4 regions of the Paenibacillus sp. YAF4_2 genome follow, and region 2 is predicted to be linked to each of the others. Evidence: riboswitches for the same ligand, from Rfam matches in the RefSeq annotation. Region 2 holds a riboswitch; each other region holds the start of a gene.
What was found. Region 2 has a riboswitch for cyclic di-AMP ahead of AB4Y93_RS13745 (APC family permease). Riboswitches for the same ligand answer to the same signal wherever they lie in the genome.
Positions count from the first base shown of each region.

Region 1 (3,729 bases), on a different contig from region 2:
TTATCAAATGTATTGGCAAATTTATTTCCATCCGGTTACACGGAGCTCGGAAATCATATTGCGGCAAATAACTCGTCGGGCGAAGGAGCTGTACGACAACGGTTATTCCTTTGCATGGATGCCCGGACCAATTAACAAACTTCTGGATGGTACGATTACGGTAAAGGATTATCTGAAGCTGGATGAGGCTTATATGCAGACGATCTTCGCACAATGGGCGGAGGAAGGGGATTCTCTTCTTGCCGAGCTATGTGACCGATTCCTCAATCGTCGATTGTACAAATACATTACGCTTAATGATCCAGGAGACTCTTTATTAGAAGAAGCTGCTCAGCAGTTTATCTCGATTGGTCTTAATCCGGATTATCATATGGAAATTGATTTTCCATTTGACCAGCCATACGACATATATCGCCCTGATGCGAAAAAAGGCGGGAAAGAGGAGAAAGCGCCGATTCTGCTTTTAAATGAGGATAACAGCTTAAGCGAAATATCGGTGAAATCCGACATTGTTCATTCCATCAGTGGTCTGCACCAGGGACAATACCATATTTATTATCCGATCGAGCCACTCCTTGCTGCGGCTGATCAATTAAGCGCTAGAGTAAGGGAGCTTTTCAAAATTTAAGGTTTTATATAGAAGGAGATTACAGCTAAGATGATATCTTTATTCGACACACATACCCATTTGGACTCTTCGCAATTCGACAGCGACCGCACAGAAGTTATCGAGCGGGCACGGGCTGCCGGTGTCGATCTCATGATCAACATTGGCTTTAACCGAGAGACGATTCCGACCACAATCGAGCTTGCAGAAAAGTATGATTTTATCTACGCGGCGGTTGGCTGGCATCCAGTGGACAGCATCTACATGGAGCCGGGGGATTTGGAATGGATCGAGCAGCTTTGCTCACATCCAAAGGTCGTTGCGATCGGAGAAATTGGACTTGATTACCACTGGGATACGTCACCAAAGGACGTTCAGCAGCGTGTATTTCGGGAGCAAATCCGCCTCGCTCGGAAGCTGGGTAAGCCAATTGTTATTCATAATCGGGATGCTCATGAGGACATCGTTCGTATTTTGAGAGAAGAAAAAGCATCTGAGGTTGGAGGGGTCATGCATTGCTATTCCGGCAGCTGGGAAACGGCAAAATTATGCCTCGATATGAACTTCTATATCTCCTTCGGAGGGCCTGTCACTTTCAAAAATGCGAGGGTGCCAAAAGAGGTGCTTGCACAGGTTCCACTCGACCGTATATTAATCGAAACAGACTCTCCATATTTGGCTCCTCATCCGTTCAGAGGGAAGCGAAATGAGAGCTCATATGTGTCTTTAGTCGCAGACATGGCAGCGGAGATAACAGGAAAATCCAAGGAGGAAATTGCATTTATTACAAGCGCAAACGGTAAAAAATGTTTTGGTATTGTTTAAAAACGGACTAAAACCACTGAAATAAAGACTATAGCGGCGATAAAACTCTTTTTAATTGGCGGAATCGGCTTTATTTGCCTTCAGAATGCTAAAATTTCGTTAAAATCGTCTTTTAACGCGTCTTTACAATTGTGTGGTCAGGAAGGTATCATTTTTCTCAGAGCTTTAACTTTTGTATTGGATTTCCAGTTTACGCTTAATCTCCGAATCGGAGAGCGGGGGAACCAACGTCGGCAGATGCATGTTTAAAAAGCAAGTTAGCATCATGCGGCGCATTGAATTCTTCAGGGGTGAATTTTGCGGCGATTGCCATGAGCATTCGAACCGTGGATAGGGCAGCTCTCTCGCCCGAACCCGTCAGCTAACCTCGTAAGCGTCTATAGAGAGCGATCAACCTCGTGTATTTACCTTTTCCTGAATGTTTGACTACCCAGGAAGCCACGATCAGATCCTCTGTCGAAGGCTTCTTTTTATTTTCGATTTATGCGGAAATAATCTTTCGTAGGGGTAGATCCAGGAGGTAAGAGGACCGTAACACTGGAGCGTGCTCGTCACGCCAATATACTTAATAGTCACGTCAATGTATCATGCGTAACAGATTGGCGGCGGGGCTATGAAGGAGGACCGATTGAAGTGGGCATGAACCAAGTAATGGAGACCCATGGGAAGCGATCATCCAGCATGACTTTCGCAATGCGATGGAAGCATGAAAATTTGCGTTTAATTGTTCTGAGTGCAATTATCTCAATCGCTATGACTTTCATGTTTTTGGTGTTGTTGTACGGATCGGCTGATAAAAGCGTATCCGTAGTAGTGAATGGACAAGAGACTGTTGTGAAGACAAAACAATGGGTCCTGCAACGCCTACTGGATGAACAAGCTATTACGGTAGGGCCATATGATGAGGTGTCGTCACCTCTAAATGCGTCCATCAAAGACGGAGATCGCATTGAAATTAAACAAGCGGTTCCGGTTACTGTAAAAGCAGATGGCAAGACATCGACGGTGTACACGACAGAGAAAACAGTACAGGCGGCGATCGGGAAATTAAATATTCCTGTTCGCGATCAAGATAGGGTTACCCCATCTCTAGACACGGCCGTTTCGAAGGCGATGACAGTTACTGTTACTCGCGTCGATACCAAAGTGTCGGAAACAGAACGGACTTTGCCGTTCTCGATCGTGAAGAAACAAGATCCAACCCTTGATAAAGGGAAGGAGAAGCTGGTGCAATCCGGCAAGAATGGCCTCGTGATTGAACGCGTGGAGAAGAAGTATGAGAATGGTGTTCTTGTCTCCTCCAAGCTGGTCGACAAGGTTGTGCAGACACATACGGTCAGCCAGGTCGTAGCTATCGGCTCGAAGAAGGATGTACATACACTCTCAAGCAATGCGAGCACGGCCTCGTATTCGAAGAGCGGAGTCACCTTTAAAGCCAAGAAGATTCTGAAGAACGTGACGTTAACCGCTTATTCAGCCGGTGTAGCGTCTACGGGCAAAGATGAGAATCATCCAGGATACGGCATTACGGCTTCCGGTGCGAAAGTGATGGAAGGCCGGACGATCGCTGTTGATCCGGATGTGATTCCAATTGGCTGGTGGGTTTACATTGAAGGCATCGGCTTCCGCAGAGCAGAGGATACGGGCAGTGCAGTCAAAGGAAGTAAGATTGACGTTTATTTTGACAGTACCAGCTATGCTAACAAGTTTGGCCGAAAAAAAGGCTATACGGTGTACGTACTTGGACCCAACAAGCCTTCCGCAAGCTAATTGCTCCATGCTATTATTTCGATGATAAATATGCCATTATAAGAAGAGGCGCTGCCTCTTCTTTTTGTGTGTATAGGTGTGGAGCAGTTACATTCTTACTGACGCAGGAAGATGAGCGAAAGTTGCTGGAGAAAGGAATGTTCGCTTGTGATCAAGGAAATTATTGTGGTGGAAGGCAAAGATGATACAGTCGCTGTAAAGCGGGCTGTTGAAGCAGATACGATTGAGACAAACGGCTCTGCCATCGGTGAGGATGTGCTCAAGCGCATTGAACTGGCCATGGAACGCAGAGGCGTTATTATATTTACGGACCCTGATCATGCTGGTGAGAGAATTCGCAAAATCGTTGCTCGGCGGGTACCCGGCTGCAAGCATGCTTTTTTGCCACAGGAGAAGGCTATGTACAAGGGTGATATCGGTATTGAGAACGCCAGCCCTGAAGCCATTCGTCAGGCGATCTCCGAGCTTCGAACAGAGGAGCCTGCTGGTGTAGGCAATATTACGTGGGAAGACTTAATGGAATCGGG
Region 1 is NZ_JBFRCT010000016.1:62,955-66,683, reverse strand. It holds gene AB4Y93_RS27295 (HD domain-containing protein) at 1-628, shown strand, start outside; gene AB4Y93_RS27290 (TatD family hydrolase) at 659-1,432, shown strand; cyclic di-AMP (ydaO/yuaA leader) riboswitch at 1,616-1,824, shown strand; gene AB4Y93_RS27285 (ubiquitin-like domain-containing protein) at 2,066-3,202, shown strand; gene rnmV (ribonuclease M5) at 3,350-3,729, shown strand, end outside.
Region 1: another riboswitch for cyclic di-AMP. It lies ahead of AB4Y93_RS27285 (ubiquitin-like domain-containing protein); the one in region 2 lies ahead of AB4Y93_RS13745 (APC family permease).

Region 2 (3,729 bases):
CTTTTTGTTATTTTTTCAAATGGTAAGGCACGGTTGTAATCACGACATCCTTGCGGTAAAGAAGCTGGGTACGGAGCATTAAGCTCGTTTGGTTATGCAAAATGTTCTGCCAGCCCTTCTTCGGAATAAACTGCGGAATAATGACCGTTACCTGGTAATGGTTCTCGCTGGCCTTGCGCTGCACCGTATCAATAAACTTGAAGAGTGGACTCGTTATCGAACGATAGGGCGAATGCAGCGTCACCAGTCTGACGTCCGGCTGGAATTTCTTCCACTTCTCCTCGAAGATCGTCTCATCCTCTTTCTCGAACGGGACGTATACAGCAATAATCTGCTCTGCCTTCAAGGACTTCGCATATAGAATGGAGTGCTCCACGACATGCGTTATACCAGCCACCGGTAATATCATAACATTGCCTTCAATGGGGACTACAGGCTCGCAGGTCGCCAGTCGCAGCTGTTCGCCAACAGCCTCGTAATGCTTCTTAATCCGGTGGAAGACGAAGATAATCAATGGCAGGAAAATCAGAATCGACCATACCTGCTCGAACTTGGTCAAGAAGAACATCATCGATACGATAAAGCTAATCAGTGCACCAATCGAGTTAATAATAAACTTGGGAACCCAGCCTTTTGGCCGCTGACGGATCCATTTCACCAACATACCCGTCTGCGACAAGGTGAACGGTACGAATACACCAACCGCATACAGTGGAATCAAGTGCTCCGTCTTTCCTTGGAAAGCTATAATCAGAATGATAGACAAGATACCAAGGCTGATAATACCGTTCGAATAACCAAGACGGTCACCGCGGACCGTAAACATTCGCGGAATGAACTTATCCTTCGCGAGGTTAACCGCAAGCAGCGGGAACGCCGAGTAGCCGGTATTCGCTGCCAGAATCAAGATCAAGGCCGTTGTGCCTTGGATAAAATAATACATAACGCCGCGTCCAAATATACTCTCTGCAATTTGCGAGGTAACCGTCACATCTTCCCTTGGTGCAACACCGTAGTAGTAAGCAAGGAAGACGATGCCAGCGAACAGAACTGACAGCAGCGCGCCCATGGCCAGCAAGGTTTTCGCAGCGTTGTTTGGCGCTGGATCCTTGAAGTTAGGAATCGCATTCGAGATCGCTTCCACCCCAGTCAAGGCCGAGCTGCCCGAAGCAAAGGCCCGAAGCAGCAGGAACAAGCTGATGCCCGCTACCGGTGTGCCAAGGGATGTATGCAGCTCAGGTGATACATCACCTGAAGCGATTTTATATACACCGACGCCAATCATAATGAAAATCGCCAGTACGAATAAATAAACAGGATATGCGAGGATCGATGCCGATTCGGTCACGCCCCGCAGGTTCAATATGGTGATACAAAGGACGAAAAATACGGCGATCAACACGGTATGGGTATGCAGGCTTGGAAATGCTGAAGTAATCGCATCCGTACCCGCCGATACACTTACTGCTACCGTCAGAATATAATCGACCAGCAAGGAGCCGCCCGATATCAGCCCTGGGAATACCCCGAGATTTTCCTTCGACACCACATAGGCTCCGCCGCCATGCGGATAAGCAAATATAATTTGCCGGTAAGACAAAATAAGTGCCGTTAATAAGACAAGCACCCCGATACCAATCGGAATGGAATACCAAAACGCCGCAGCGCTCACGGTCATCAAGACTAACAAAATTTGCTCAGGACCGTAAGCAACGGACGATAAAGCATCCGAAGACAGGATCGCAAGCGCTTTTGTCTTAATGAGTTTCTGTTCCCCTAATTCCGTGGACTTTAAGGGACGCCCGATCAGTAATCTTTTGATAAGAGTAAACACACAGGTCACCGCCAACAATGAAGTTAAACAACATACGCTTGGATACTCGGGCTACTCATCACTTGTCAGTGCTAATGTAACCATGTTTGCTTTTTTTTACACGAAAAAAAGACCGCAGAGTATCCTCCCGCGGTCATAAAAAACCGAAGTTCACCCTCTCTATCAACGCTTACAAGGTTAGCTGACGGATTCGGGCGTCTAGAGAATCGCCCTACAGCTCTCTGCCTGAACGGCAGCTATGCTGATTCACCCCGGCGGTAACTATAATGGCAGTTATCGCAATTGGTTCCCCTGCTTTCCGACTACTTCGGAAACTCAGCGAATATGAACATATGAAGTTGCTAATTGATCATAGTCCTCTCTCCCTTATCTGTAAACAGCGATAATATTTCAAATAAACGCAGAAATCAGGCTTTAACCGTCATGAATGCGGATACATTCTTGAATCGCTTGCAGAATGTCCTAAAAAGCCAGCCATGCTTTCTTTTACCTTGTTCCAAGGAGATAATTCCCTTAATAAGGGAGCAGATCTGCTATTGTGCAGGAGACATGATCCTACAGGGTCATTAAGCAACTAAAAAGAACGAACCAGCCATCCGGCTGATTCGTTCTTTTTTCGAAAAAACTTTTATTTCACAAACCGGAAAGCCTTTGCTTCCAGATCGCGGCTGTTAGGACCAACAAAGACATGGAATTCGCCAGCATCACTCTTCAGCTGCAGATCCGTGTGGTAATAACAAAGCTGCTCTTCGTTAATTGAGAATGTTACCTTCACCGTCTCACCAGGCTGCAATTGCAGCTTACGGAAGCCCTTCAGCTCCTTAAGTGGACGTACAACCTCACCAGCAATATCACGCACATACAGCTGAACAACCTCTTCCCCGGCAACCGAGCCTGTATTACTTACCTCAACCGATACTTGAAGTGTGTCTTCAGCATGCAGTTCGTCTGTCGACAGACTCACTTCACCGTACGTGAAGCTTGTATAGCTGAGGCCGTAGCCAAACGGCAGAAGAGGCGCATTTGGCATGTCCAGATACTTCGAAACATAACGCTCATTCGCATTCTGCGGGGTGAGCGGACGACCCGTATTGTAGTTGTTATAGTAAATAGGTACTTGACCAACCGAGTAAGGGAATGACATCGTCAGACGTCCCGATGGATTCACATCACCGAACAGGACGTCTGCGATTGCATTGCCGCCTTCCGTACCAGGGAACCAAGCTTCAAGAAGTGCATCCACCTCCTCGATAACGCCATGCAGATCCAGCGGTCTGCCGTTGAACAGTACAACAACCATCGGCTTGCCAAGCGGCTTCAGCTTCTGGATCAGCTTCAGTTGAGCCTGCGGCAGACGGATATCGCCGCGGCTTCCCGCTTCCCCGCTCATCTCAGAGCTTTCGCCAAGTGCCAGGATGATGATGTCAGCATCGGCTGCGACGTTGACTGCTTCCTGGAGCTGCTCTTCCGAACCAGAATCGATGTCGCAGCCTTTGGCTGTGGCAATCAGATCGGTACGTGCGGATAAACCAGCATGAAGCTGAACCGCTTCCTCCTGCTTACCCCAAATCGACCAAGGTCCAAGAATATCGCCGCTCTCAGCGAAAGGCCCGATGAGCGCCAGCTTTTGCCCGCTGCGTAGCGGCAGAGCCTGCTCATTCTTCAGCAGGACACATGATTTCGCCGCAATCTCGCGTGCAGCAGCACGATGCTCATCGCAGAGCAGCACTTCTTTTTCCCGTTCTTCACTAGCTGCGCGGTAAGGGTTCTCGAAGAGACCCAACTTGTCCTTCAGCTTCAGGACACGAAGGACACACTCATCGATAAGCGAGATGTCAACTTTCCCCGCTTCCACGAGCTCCTTCAGATGATTCGCGTAGTTAGACGTCATCATT
Region 2 is NZ_JBFRCT010000005.1:141,760-145,488, reverse strand. It holds gene AB4Y93_RS13745 (APC family permease) at 8-1,834, opposite strand; cyclic di-AMP (ydaO/yuaA leader) riboswitch at 1,985-2,165, opposite strand; gene bglX (beta-glucosidase BglX) at 2,463-3,729, opposite strand, start outside.

Region 3 (3,729 bases), on a different contig from region 2:
TTCCCGCTGACGAAGGAAGCAGTAACAGCACAAATTCATTCCGTGGGCAGCGATATTGGTGTTGATGCGCTGAAGACAGGAATGTTGTTCAGTGCGGAGATCATTGAGGCGGTTGCAGAGGCGATTGTTTTCTTCGGCTGGACGAAGGTAGTGATTGATCCTGTGATGATTGCCAAAGGAGGAGCTTCACTGCTTCAAGCGGATGCGATCCGGGCGCTCACCCGCAAGCTGCTCCCGCTTACGATGATTATTACGCCTAACATTCCAGAAGCCGAGTATCTAACTGGGATGGGAATCCGCAATAAAGCCGATAAGGTAGAAGCAGCCAAGAAGCTTGTTGATTTTGGCGCCAAGTATGTCCTTATCAAGGGCGGGCATGAAGCAGGAGCAGAAGCGGTTGATTTGTTGTTCGACGGCAGCAGCTTCAGCGAGTTGTCGGGCAAGCGAATCGAGACAGCGCGTACGCATGGCACCGGCTGTACGTATTCGGCGGCTCTGACAGCAGGCCTCGCGGAGGGACTTGGAATAGAGGAAGCTGTACATCAAGCAAAAGCCTACATTCAAGCGGCCATCGAGGATAGCATCGCAATCGGCAGCGGACATGGCCCGACCAACCACTGGGCTTACCGCCGCAGAGGACTTGTCCCTCAATAGCATGTCTTGTCCTAATTCCGCTCTCTTGATCATACATATGAGAAAGAGGAGCGTGAATAATGTGGAAGACAAGACGGTTAAGCGATATTACCGATTGAAGCAGAAGCAGAAAGAGATTGAGCAGGAATTATCTGAGCTGCGCGGTGAAATTGTGAAGCATTGTACCGAGCAGGAGCTCTCCGAACTGGAGATTGGTAGTTATAAAATAAGGATTGTCGCACAGGAGCGTAAGGAATTCGACGAGACGAAGCTGTTCGCAGCACTTCCGGATCCGGAAGTATGGCGGCTGCTCTCGAAGCCTGACTCCTCGAAAATCGCCGGTCTGATTAAGCTGAATGTGATTTCAGAAGATACAATCAAAGATACGTATTCCGTAAAGCACTTATCTCTTCTTCAGGTGGATAAGAAGTGAGTGAACGTAGCAGGGAATCCCGTCCGTGAAATTTGGGCGGGATTTTTATTTACTTAATTATTGACAATATTAAGAATTGTGAGATAATTACAATAAGCTTAGTTCTCGGTACGCCGAGAAGCGGGGAAACCAATCTTTTGGGGCGAATCAGCCAGACTTTGGCTGTAGGGAACCATCTATCCCGAGTCCGTCAGCTAACCTCGTCAGCTTGAGATGGGTCTTTTGCGAATAACATTGCGAATTATTAGACCCTTTAACAGGGTCTTTTTCTGTTTAGAGGCCCACATGCACACAGAGCATGCCCATGCTCTGTGCTGCTGGGGTCTTTTTTTATTTTTCTGGGGGTGGGATGGACTTCCCGGCAAGTAGGTGAGAAAGTCAACAAACCTTTTGGAGGGATGACGAATGGTACAACCAATGGCTGATAAAGGAAGAGCGGCAGGGCTGTCAGAGGCGGAGAGAGAGCGGCTTAAGAAGCATTTTCGCGTCAATGATTACTACTTAAACCTGATTGACTGGGATGATCCGAAGGATCCGATCCGCAAGCACTTGATTGCAACGGCTGGGGAAGCTCACGGAGAGACTTTGGAGGATGCTAGTGGCTGTAAGCATGTCTACCATTCGATGGCGTTGCTCTCCGTCTCCCATGCTGCAGAAGGACTTGCCTATATTGCAGAACATACTGAAATCCATAAAGTTGTACTGACTGGTGGTGACAGCCTCTTATTAGCAACCGCTAAGCTGCGCCGAATTATCGAGCAACTGCGGGAATTGGATCATGTTGGCACAATCCGGCTGGACTCTAGAATCCCGATCTTTAATCCGATGCGGATCTATGAGGACTCCGAGCTGTTAGATATGCTTCACAAGTTCTCAAGTCCAGAGAAACGGATTTATATCATGACCTCCATTAATCATCCGCGCGAAATAACGGCAGAAGCGAAGAAAGCCTTTAATGCGCTGCATCAGGCAGGAGCTGTAGTCGTCAATCAAACCCCTATTGTAAAAGGCGTCAATAATGACCCGCTTGTACTTGGCAAGCTGATCGATCAATTGTCCAGAGCGGGGGTAACGCCGTATTCCTTTATCGTTAACCGTCCCCATACCGCAGCATACGCTGAATCCGTATTGTCTCTGAAGAGTATTTATTCCATTGTAGAGCAAGCAAAAGTACTGACCGCAGAGCTTGGTCAGCGCATCAGATTGTTAATGGCGCATACCTTTGGCAAGATTGAGCTTCTAGATATTGAAGCCGGCAAAGCCTATGTAAAATATCATCATTATAAAGAAGATGGCAATGGGCGTTTCATGATGCTCGACTGTCCGCCTGAAGCCGCTTGGATTGATGATTTGACCGATCATGATGACCATACGGTATATATATCGCAGGAACAACTTCCTAAAGTGAATAAAGGATGTTCTTGAATTGAAGTAGAAGTAGTTAGGGATAGTAACTCACATCCCGGGAGGCTTCTATTCAATGAGAGAATACGGTCAAGAACTAGTTAATGCTTTGCAGGCTCAGCAGGAAGAAGTAAGCTTGAACGGAACACCGGTTATTGTAAAAGGTAATCCGGAAGAGACAAGAGCAGGTTACTTGGATCCGTATGAGCTTAAACTGATCAGGCAGTGGATTGATGCCAGCCAGCAACAGGCCCCCCCTGCCACGCCGCCTACTCCGGAACAGCAGCTTCAGCTCATTCGAGATGCAATGGGTTTTCCGAATCGGAACTTGAATACGGTCGAGATTTACACGGGCTATGAACGGATACAGCTTGGCGATAATGAGGTTGGCCTTTGGCGGTATTATCCGCGTAAGTCGATGCGTAAGCCGAACAAACCTTGTCTCATTTATATTCACGGGGGCGGATGGATTGGCGGAACGGTATTTGCGGTAGAGAATCCATGCCGGCTGATCGCGGAACTGGCGGATGCCGTTGTCTTTAATATTGATTATTCGCTGGCTCCGGAGCATAAATTCCCGAATGGGTTTAATGATTGCTTTAACGCTGTTCAATATATTTACGAGCATGCGGAGGAGTATGGCATAGACCGGAACCGGATCGCGGTTGGCGGCGATAGTGCTGGTGGTAACTTAACTGCAGCAGCAGCGCTCAAAGACCGGGATCTAGGTACTCGTATGATTGCCCAGCAGGTGTTGATCTATCCATGTGTCACCTTCATTAATGATGTGAAAGGCTATCGCTGGGAGCTGTCGCAGTTCGAGATGGCGGAGGAGCAAAGGGCAATGATTGATCCGATGCTTGGTATCGGACGCCCTACGGAGGCTGATCCTGAAGGGAAAAAAGCATGGGAGCTTTATCTGCCAACCGAGGAGGACGTCCGTAATCCGTATGTCAGTCCGCTTCTAGGGGACAGTAAGGGATTGCCGCGCACGCTTTGCATTGGAGCAGAGTTTGATGGTTTGCGAATTCAGTCGGAAGTTTACAGCAAGCAGCTTGCTGAAGCGGGTGTTCCGGTTAAGACAATTCGTTACAAAGGCTGCACCCATGCATTTATCGATCGTTTAGGCTTTGTACCGCAAGCCGAGGATCTGTGTATCGAGATTGCCGAAGCTTTAAAAGCATTATAATAGAAGAGACACGGCTTTAAGCCGTAAGTGAGCCCGCTCTTTAATTATGGAGAGCGGGCTTAATTGTGTG
Region 3 is NZ_JBFRCT010000004.1:341,999-345,727, reverse strand. It holds gene thiD (bifunctional hydroxymethylpyrimidine kinase/phosphomethylpyrimidine kinase) at 1-654, shown strand, start outside; gene AB4Y93_RS12005 (hypothetical protein) at 716-1,066, shown strand; cyclic di-AMP (ydaO/yuaA leader) riboswitch at 1,152-1,288, shown strand; gene AB4Y93_RS12000 (KamA family radical SAM protein) at 1,472-2,491, shown strand; gene AB4Y93_RS11995 (alpha/beta hydrolase) at 2,547-3,659, shown strand.
Region 3: another riboswitch for cyclic di-AMP. It lies ahead of AB4Y93_RS12000 (KamA family radical SAM protein); the one in region 2 lies ahead of AB4Y93_RS13745 (APC family permease).

Region 4 (3,729 bases), on a different contig from region 2:
TTACCTTCCATACTGCCTTGTGAGGCATCCACACCAAGATTGTTTAGTAGCGGATTGCCATGCAGCTCAGCGGTATAGACCGTTGCCAGAAAGACAAGGAACAAGGTCATCATCGCGGAAAATACAACCCAGCCCTGCTTACGGTTTTTCGCAAATCGTCCAAATACATAAGGTAAGGAAGCAGGCAGCGCCCACATCGATAAAATTTCGATGACATTCGTCAGTGGGTTTGGATTCTCGAATGGATGAGCCGAGTTGACTCCGAAGAAACCGCCGCCGTTTGTACCTAGATGCTTGATTGATTCAAGGGATGCCACAGGTCCGATCGCGATATTTTGCGTGGCACCTTCTAGCGTTGTTGCGGTTATGTTCGGATCAAATGTCTGTGGCACATGCAAAGCCACCAGTACCAGCGTGACAAGCACGGCCAGCGGCAGAAAAATCCGGGTATGCGACTTCACGAAATCCTCGAAGAAGTTACCGATTGTTGTGCCTTTGCTCGTCAGACCACGGATAAATGCAATCGCAACCGAGAAGCCTGTAGCCGCTGATGTGAACATCATCATCATAATGACAGCCATCTGCGAGAAGTAAGAAAGCCCGGTCTCCCCGCTGTAATGCTGCAAGTTCGTATTCGTGATGAAGCTGATGACGGTATTAAAGGACAAGGTCTGTTCCATACCGCCGATGTTATTCGGATTGCCAGGGAGCCCGCCTTGAAAGCGCAGGATCAAATAGCTGATGGCAACTAATACGATATTAGTTAGAAGAAAGCTAAGCGCGTATTTTTTCCAGGTCATGCCTGCTCGCGATTTTAAGCCGATCACGCTGTAAATGATTCGTTCAGACCACCCGAATACTCGGTCGGTTCGGTTTGGCTCATTCGAGTAGACGTGATAGACGTACGAGCCAAGTGGCTTGACGAGCAGAATAAGCACGCCAATCACGATTAGAAGCTGTAAAATATCCATATTGACCTCCCGCGATCGTTTAAGGGATTAAAATTTTTCTGGATTAATGAGGGCGTACACTAAATAGAGAAAGATAAGTAAAGCCAGACAGAGTGTGACAATCATCGTTTGTCCTCCTCTTGAATCGAGCGGTCGCACCATTGCATAAATCCGGCGAAGAGTACGAATACAGCTGCTAGAAGCAGCACCATATAAATATCCTGCATAACTCTATTCTCCTTAAAAGAATTGGTACACAAATGGCCTATCTCAGCCAATTGAGCAATTCTTGCTTCGTAAGCATGGATTTTTACCCGTTGTCGCTGCCTGTCATGAAGTCGCTTGCTATGAGAAAAGAAGTCTCTGTGCTACTGGAATGAATCACATAATTCGCGCCCATTCCTTTATAGATCAGTCTCGGGTTTGTGCTGTTGGTAATGACACAGATCGATTTCGACGTCCAGCTGCGGCAGATCTGAATGTAGCGGCAGCAAAGGTTCAGGCTTCTCTCGAAAAGAAAAATCCGTCCAATAGGAAGCTCCGGTACCCGCCAGGTGGCTTCTTCAGTCGTGCTTATGACAATGATCGTATTTACCTCAAGTGCGAGCATCCGCTCGTATTCCGCTTTGTTATTCACAAGCGCTGCAAACGGGATATGCCGGCGCTGCAGCTGTTTAATAAAGTCCTCGCCCTGTACGTTTGGTGCAGATACGAGAATATAATCGTTCATGAAGCTCGCTCCTCTTTTCGATAGAGGATTCAACGACAAAAAAACCGCGGAAGAGGGACTCTTCACGCGGCTTATAAGCGCAGCAGAAAATAAACCACGCCTATATTCACGATCATCGTTGCCTCTCTTGTTACGCTTACGAGGTTAGCTGACGGATTCGGGCGTAAGAGTCGCCCTACGCCATGCGGCTTATTCGAGCCGTTCTGGCGATTCACCCCGTGGAAGGCGGGTTGTTTAAATTCAGCCTGCCGTCCGATTGGTTCCCCCGTTCCCCTGTGAAGGAGATTAAGCGATAAAGACATTTTGGAATACAATAGAAAAAGACCGCAGAGGAAAGTTCCCCGCGGCCCCATAAGGTCACAAGATCACATCATCCTCTCTACCTGGAAAATGCCTTCGCAGCCTTAGCTTGCTGGAACAGACATTTTCTTCGCTTACGAGGTTAGCTGACGGATTCGGACGGTGAGAGTCGCCCTACCAGGTTCGGCCGCACGAAGCCTTTCCTGGATTCACCCCTGATAAGCAACAAGATTCATTGGCTCTCACACCGATGACACTGCGCTTATCGATTGGTTCCCCCGTTTCCCATGACGGAAACTCAGCGAATAAAGCATACATTTCAATTGCTGAATCGTATGTTACGCCTGCCTAAGGTTAATGTAAATGAGACATGGAGGCTGCATATTGTCTAATTATTACATTGTGATTGGTTAGAGCGTTTACATCTCGGATGAACTCTACGATGCTCTTTCTTAATTCCTATATCTCTAGATTGCGCTAATTGTGCTCTTAAACTTTTATTTGAAAAAGAAACAATGGACGAGGTAAGATCCATTAGGGACACTAACCAGTGCAATGAATGGTCAAACGGCGAGCTTAAGTTCCCTCAAGGACCTTAATGCAGCGGATGGAGCATCGGAACAGAGGGGAACTTGCCGGGGACCTTATCGCAGAGAATGAGGCGATAAACGAAGGTGAACTAGTCGGCTGCGGCAGCAATAAGACCCTCGCAGGGTCTTATCCGAGCAATGGAGCGGGGAGCGGGAGCCTATAAGACCCTGTCAGGATCTTATGAATAAGAAAAATCAGATGAAAGGTAGTGAAACTGGACTATCTGGAATGAATAAGGCCCTCGCAGGGTCTTATGGGCCAGTTCTGCTGGAGAAAAAATAGCAATAAGACCCTCCGGGGGTCTTATCCGAATAGTGCTGTTGCGAGCTTCTGTCAATTGGCGGGAATCGCCCCTTGTTTTCGTTCGATAATTTTGGGACAATAGGAGTCAGTATGCGGTTTAGGCCGCGTTTGTGAAAAGAGGATAAATAATGAGTACACCTTCCATATATGGATTTACATTAGAGCAATTAATCGCATGGCTGGGCGAGCGCGGACACAAAAAGTTCCGGGCGACTCAAGTGTGGGAATACCTTTACCGGAAGCGGGTTACAAGCTTTGCAGCTATGACAGAAGTTAATCCTGACTGCGTGAAGCTGCTGGAGGAGAACTTTACTATTCAGACGCTGGTTGAGCATACGAAGCAGGAGTCCAAGGATGGAACCGTGAAGCTGCTACTGAAGCTCTTAGACGGCAATCTGATTGAGACGGTCTTGATGCGCCATAAGTTCGGCTTGTCTGTCTGCGTGACAACGCAAGTTGGCTGCAACATCGGCTGCAGCTTCTGCGCAAGCGGCCTGATTAAGAAGAGCCGCGATCTGACCAGTGGCGAGATTGTCGAGCAGATTATGAAGATTCAGCTTCATCTTGATGAAGCTAATCAAGGTGAGAAAGTCAGCCATATCGTTGTGATGGGGATCGGCGAGCCGTTCGATAACTTCATCCATCTGAATGACTTCCTTACAACCGTGAAGGATCATAAGGGTCTAGCGATTGGTCCGCGTCACATCACCGTATCCACCAGCGGGCTTGCTGATAAAATCAGAGAGTTCGCCGACAAGGATCAAGGTGTCAACCTGGCTGTATCGCTGCATGCTCCTAATAATGAGCTGCGGACTCGCATTATGAAGATTAACCGCGCGATTCCAATCGAGAAGC
Region 4 is NZ_JBFRCT010000010.1:287,193-290,921, forward strand. It holds gene kdpA (potassium-transporting ATPase subunit KdpA) at 1-971, opposite strand, end outside; gene kdpF (K(+)-transporting ATPase subunit F) at 999-1,112, opposite strand; gene AB4Y93_RS23100 (hypothetical protein) at 1,261-1,680, opposite strand; cyclic di-AMP (ydaO/yuaA leader) riboswitch at 1,798-1,982, opposite strand; cyclic di-AMP (ydaO/yuaA leader) riboswitch at 2,098-2,294, opposite strand; gene rlmN (23S rRNA (adenine(2503)-C(2))-methyltransferase RlmN) at 3,003-3,729, shown strand, end outside.
Region 4: another riboswitch for cyclic di-AMP. It lies ahead of AB4Y93_RS23100 (hypothetical protein); the one in region 2 lies ahead of AB4Y93_RS13745 (APC family permease).